Regions from separate parts of the Rheinheimera sp. WS51 genome, predicted to be linked through region 1. Evidence: predicted binding sites of a transcription regulator. Region 1 holds the regulator's gene; the other holds the start of a gene.
What was found. The regulator LexA, encoded in region 1, represses DNA repair genes until DNA is damaged. The targets are predictions, from matches to a motif close to TACTGTNNATATNNACAGTA.
Positions count from the first base shown of each region.

Region 1 (3,217 bases):
TGAATAGCCTTTAATAAAGAGTTGGCATAAGTACTCGCGAAAAACGGCAGAATACAATTTATTACCACTAAAACTGCGGCGAATAAAAAAAGCACCGCCACGGCGAAAAATTGTACCCGCAGGCCAAAAGTTAAGATTAATTCCAGCCGCAATATGCGGTGGAACTAAGCCTTGTTGGTAAATAACGTAGCTAAGTAATAGGTAGTCCATATGGCTACGATGGCAGGGAACATAAACAATTTCGTGACCTTTTTGGGCTAAATCACGCAACACATCGGCATTGTGAACTTTTATTCCTGTGTATAGTTTATTCCATAACCAATTTAATACTCTATCCGCCACTCTTAGCGTGGATGAACGATAATCTGCGGCAATTTCTAGTAATAATTTATGCGCATTTTTTTGTGCTTGAACCAGAGAAATGTGTTTTGACTTTGCCTCTTCAGCAATGGCTTTTTTTAAAGCCGGTGCCGCCAGTAAAGAATTAAACAATTGGCTACGATTAACGAGTTTAGGGCCATTGGCCGCTAAACGTTGCCGGTAAAAGTGAAATCGTGACATCCGTAATAGCTTACGTGATGTATCGTCATCGGCGCCAAACTGAGCAGCCATTTGTTGTAAAGACAAAGCCGGAATAAACCGAACTAACGAATGACGACCAGAAACTAACACAATGAGTAACTTTGCCAGCCAGTTTGGCGCGTGCGCTTCACCGAGTAACCATTTGATACTATTCTCCTTGCCGGGTGCTCGGCCCCATAAAATTGACACAGGGATAATTTGTGCATTTAAGGTTGGGTTTTTCAGGTGCGCTTCTAACAAAGCTAAAGCCTGTTGATGGGCTGAAGTTTTACCGCGCTTTAATACTAAAGAATGAGGTTTTTCTAAAAATAAGGTGCGAAAGTGTTTTACACCATCTAGTACAACATAAGATGCTGGGTCGGGTAGTTGTAACTGCTTGCAAACGTGTTGTAATGCCGCTAAATCAGAACCCGACTCAGTAGGGCAAATATAAAAGACCGGTTGGCTAGTATCTAGTTGCAGCTCAGAAACCGGTTGTTCAGGAACAACTTTGTACTTCAGCAGCGGGCGTAAAGGCCACTTTAATAAGGCTGCAAACAATTTTACCGAGCGAAACATAATGATCCTATCCTCAAAAAAACCGGTGCGTAGCATACCACGTCGCGGCTTAAGCTTAAATTAGCATTAACTCAGATGCTTGCAATTGTACCTTGCCTGTATATACTAACAGTATCAACTGTACAGGTAACCAGCATATGAGACCACTTACGCCGCGACAGGCTGAAATATTACAACTGATCAAAGATTATCAGATTAAAACCGGCATGCCGCCAACACGTGCTGAAATAGCTCAGCAACTAGGCTTTAAATCTGCTAATGCAGCAGAAGAACATTTAAAAGCCCTAGCTAAAAAAGGGGCAATAGAAATGTTGCCAGGAACCTCTCGCGGTATTCGGTTAATTGATAATGATGAACCTGAACAACTGGGTTTACCTTTAGTGGGGAAGGTCGCGGCAGGCCAGCCTATACTCGCGGCTGAGCATGTACAACAGCATTATCAAGTTGATGCTAATATGTTTAAACCTTGTGCTGATTTTTTACTGCAAGTTGAAGGCATGAGTATGCAAGATATTGGCATACTGGATGGCGACTTATTAGCGGTTCATAAAACGAATCAGGTTGAAGCTGGGCAAGTTATTGTTGCACGTGTTGATGACGAAGTTACAGTGAAACGATTCAAACGCGATGGACACACCGTATTTTTATCGCCAGAGAACGATGATTTTTCCGTGATCAAGGTAGATTTACGACAACAGCATTTTGCCATTGAAGGTTTGGCTGTAGGCGTTATTCGTAAAGGCGGTTGGCTGTAAAATGTACTAAGCTCAACAGCTTATTTTTTAAAGGCACTGGTCTGACCTTAATGGTTTGCCGGTGCTTTTTTCGTTTTTGGGTTTACAGTTTGCATTCTATGAACAATTCTTAGTCTGCATAAGATTAAAAATAATTTAATCAATGTGGTTTCAGCGCTAGCCTCGAAACCTGAAAGTAAAATAATAATAATGTACTGATGAAACTGAAAACATAGATTCGGTGTGGGAATATAATAGCCGTGTAGTGCTGTGAACTTGGTTTCTGCAGTTTGCTTTGCAAAATGACAGAGGAGAAGTCCAGTGACGAAACCGAGTAGGCTTCGTTGGTCGCTGCCAGCTTTGCTATGCACAGCGTCAGTTAATGCTACAACAATGCCCTTAAATATGACTCAGGGTGTGTCTGATATTAGTCAGCAGGTTTATAACCTGCATATGACGATATTTTGGATTTGTTGTGGTATTGGCGTGGTTGTGTTTAGCTTGATGTTTTGGTCTATTTTTCGGCACCGAAAATCGCGCGGCGTAACACCAGCACAATTTCATGAAAGCACCAAAGTTGAAATAATTTGGACCGCAATACCGGTTGTTATTTTAATTCTAATGGCAATCCCTGCCACTAAGACACTTATTGCTATGGAAGATACCACTGAGGCGGATATCACCGTGTTAATAACGGGTTCGCAGTGGAAATGGCACTATCAGTTTTTAGATCATGATGTTGCTTACTACTCGTTACTTGCTACGCCCAAAGAGCAAATTAATAATCGCTTTAATAAAGAGCAAAATTACTTACTCGAGGTCGACAGACCGTTAGTTATTCCTACTAATAAAAAAGTCCGTTTTTTAATGACTTCTGATGATGTTATTCATTCTTGGTGGATGCCTGCTTTTGCTATTAAAAAAGACGCTAACCCTGGTTTTATCAATGAAACTTGGACTCGGGTTGAAGAGCCCGGTATCTATCGTGGCCAATGTGCTGAGCTTTGCGGTAAAGATCATGGTTTTATGCCTATTGTGGTTATAGCTAAAACACCTGAAGATTTTGCCGCTTGGGTGGCACAAGAAGAGAAGCGTAATGCTGATGCCAGAGCTGAAGAGCAGGCTTTATTAGCAATGAATATGTCAAAAGATGAATTAATGACTGTTGGCGAGCGGACTTATAATGGTCATTGCTCTGTTTGCCATCAAACATCAGGTGAAGGTTTGCCAGGTGTGTTCCCTGCATTAAAAGGCAGTGCAATGGTACTAAAAGATAAAGCAGCTCATATTAATATGGTACTGCATGGTAGTAGTGGCACAGCAATGCAGGCGTTTGCTAAGCA
Region 1 is NZ_JBOTRC010000010.1:63,932-67,148, reverse strand. Features, by position in the region: gene plsB (glycerol-3-phosphate 1-O-acyltransferase PlsB) at 1-1,140, opposite strand, end outside; gene lexA (transcriptional repressor LexA) at 1,278-1,895, shown strand; gene coxB (cytochrome c oxidase subunit II) at 2,196-3,217, shown strand, end outside.

Region 2 (3,217 bases), on a different contig from region 1:
AGCGTTGCTCGGCTTTTTGGTCAAATAAGCCAAGCTGACACTGATTTGGCTTATAAAAATCTGACAGCATAACGCCTGCTTTGGCATAGCTAAAATTAGCTAACCATAAGCTCTCTAATAATTGCATAGCTGCATTTAAAAAAACTCGCGTGTCACTGCTTGGCATTTCTAACGCCATGCTTTTGCTATTACTTAATATATTGTTGGCTGGATTAAAGGCGCTTGTACGAATAAAAACCGTTAAAAATTTAGCTTGCTGCTGTTGTTGTCTTAGCTTTTTACAGGCGATATTGACATATTCACTAATGGCTTGCTGCATATGCTCTTTTTCAGTGATGCGTTTACCAAAAGAGCGACTACTTATAATTTGTTGTTTGCTGGGAATAACCTGCTCTAATTGAATGCAAGACTCGCCATTAAGTTCACGTACTGTGCGCTCAACGACTATAGAGAAATGCTGACGAATAAAGTTTGGATCAGCATCCGCCAGTTGTAGCGCGCTAGTAATGCCTAACTGCGCTAAGCGTGAACTTAACTTGCGGCCAATACCCCAAACTTCATTTACGGGTACTAAAGCAAGGAGCTTACGCTGCCTAAGCTTGTCGGTTAAGTCGACAACACCTTGTGTTTTGGGCCACTTTTTAGCAGCATAATTGGCCAGTTTAGCTAAGGTTTTAGTTGGCGCTATGCCAACGCAAACGCTAATGCCAATCCAGTTTTGTATGTTCTCACGCAACATAAGGCCAAAGTCATTTAAGCTCTGTAATGACTCAATGCCGGTTAAATCTAAAAAAGCTTCATCAATAGAATACACTTCAACAGCTGGCGCTAAGCTTTCTAGGGTATTCATTACTCGCTGTGAGATATCGGCATACAAGGCATAATTAGAAGAAAACGCGACAACACCATGCTGGCGCATTTTTGCTTGAGCCTGAAATAATGGCACACCCATTTTAATGCCTAATTGTTTTGCTTCTTTTGAACGCGCAACAATGCAGCCATCGTTATTTGATAGTACAACAACAGGTGTGTTAGCTAAGTCGGGTCGGAACAACTTTTCACAGCTAGCATAAAAGTTATTACAGTCGACTAAAGCAAAAATAGCTGGGGTCATGTCTTTTTTATTATCGTTTTATTTGCCTGATCACGTTGGTTACAACGCCAAAAATATTTAGTTCATCCTCTTCATTAAAACAAATAGGTGGATAGTTTTTATTTCTGGCTATAAGCTGTAACCTGGGTTTAGTGCTAAGCTGTTTTACTGTGAATTCACCGCTAACTGCGGCCACAATAATATCGCCATGCTGGGCTTTTAATGCACGATCAACCACTAATACATCATCTTCAACAATACCGGCCTCTATCATTGAGTCACCCTCAACACGAACAAAAAAAGTCGCATTAGGATGGCGAATGCATAGTTCATTTAAATCTAAGGTACGTTCAATATAGTCCTGAGCCGGCGAGGGGAAGCCTGCTTGAATTTTACTGCTAAAAAAAGGGATGGTTAATTTGCTTTGGCTGTCTGCATTAGCCATAAATATAGCGGACATAAATACCTCTAACATGTATATTTGTACAGTATAATGAATTTTGTGAATTTCACCAAATTTAGTTATTAAATTGAGAGCTTTAATTAGGGTTTATTATTGAGTTAATATTGAATTATTATTCGGTTTATAGTCGAAAAGAGTGAAAGAGAAGTAGTTCAAGTTAACAATTCAGAGGTATAGCAACTGGTTAGTTGATGATGTAATTTACGACATATATCAATTAAGGCAAACGTTTAGCGGTACTCTCTTATTAATACACATTGTTAATGCAACGGAGCTAATATGACTGATCATATGCCGGATGACTTATCTATTGTCGGACGCGATTTGCGCGCTTATACCGATGAATTAAGACCTAAATATCCTATTGTCAAAAATATGCTAGGTGAATGGGTGCTACTTAGGCATGCTGATGTTGTTGCTGCAGCTAAAGACCATCAACGTTTTTCTAGCCATGTCTCCCGCTATTTACAAATACCTAATGGTCTAGATGGTGAGCAGCATACAAAATACCGACAGGTTATAGACAAGTACCTAACTAAAACAGCACTCACACCTTTTGTTGCCGTGTTTGAGCAAGTTGCTAATGCTTTAGTAGCAAGCTTACCTCAAAACCAAGTAATAGATGCGGTACATGATATAGGGGCTACCTTTGCTGTACGAGCACAATGCGCTTGGTTAGGATGGCCTGTTGAGTTAGAGCCTAGATTACTGCAATGGATGGCCGATAATCATGCCGCTACACGTTCAGGTGATTATAATAACATGGCTGAAGTTGCTGCCGATTTTGATGAAATTGTCCGCTCAGTTATTGTACCGCGCCGTGCAAAAAGTAACATTCAACAAGATATTGAACTAAATGATGTCACCAGTCGGCTTTGCCAAGAAACAGTCGATGGCAGGCTGCTGACTGAAGCTGAATTAGTGTCTATTTTACGTAATTGGACTGGCGGCGATCTGGGCTCTATCGCACTTTGTGTGGGTGTTATTGTAGCTTATATAGCTCAGCATCCAGAGTGTATAAAACAATTAGTTACCGCAAAAGATGCAGAGGTAGAAGCGTTTATTAATGAAATATTACGTTTAGACAATCCTTTTGTCTCTAACCGCCGCATCACAACCTGTCCAGTTAACATAGCCGGCCAGCAAATTCCAGCAGGCGCTAAAATAAAGCTAAATTGGACATCGGCTAACCGTGATGAAACCGTTTTTAATCATAATAAATTTGATGCCAAAAGCCATGCTGCAAATAATTTAGTTTATGGTATTGGTAAACATATTTGCCCAGGTCAGTTATTAGCAACATGGCAGTTACGTATAGCTCTGCAAGCTTTACTGGCGGGTATTAATCGCATTGACTTTGTTACCGAACAACCATTAGAGAGAGAAGTGGCGCCTGTGGGCGGCTATTATAAAGTACCAATAATTTTGGCATAAATAATAAAGTTTAAATACACTAAAATATAAAAAAACTCTACACTTGTCCTGTACACTATTGATAACTAACTATTTCAGTACTTTAATTAATTTTAACTACAAATTATCCACATAGTATAAAACCCTGCTTTAATTAGGTAACTACTAGCCGATGCAAATGGCGGTCTAACTTAGAAAATAGCCGCAACAGATTTATCTTAGCGAGGTAACAATGAAAAAAAGTATTC
Region 2 is NZ_JBOTRC010000013.1:393-3,609, reverse strand. Features, by position in the region: gene umuC (translesion error-prone DNA polymerase V subunit UmuC) at 1-1,114, opposite strand, end outside; gene umuD (translesion error-prone DNA polymerase V autoproteolytic subunit) at 1,125-1,553, opposite strand; gene ACRCA4_RS12785 (cytochrome P450) at 1,836-2,990, shown strand; gene ACRCA4_RS12780 (hypothetical protein) at 3,202-3,217, shown strand, end outside.
Region 2: umuD (translesion error-prone DNA polymerase V autoproteolytic subunit) is a predicted target of LexA. The motif match lies at 1,565-1,584, and genes of this name have one in related genera.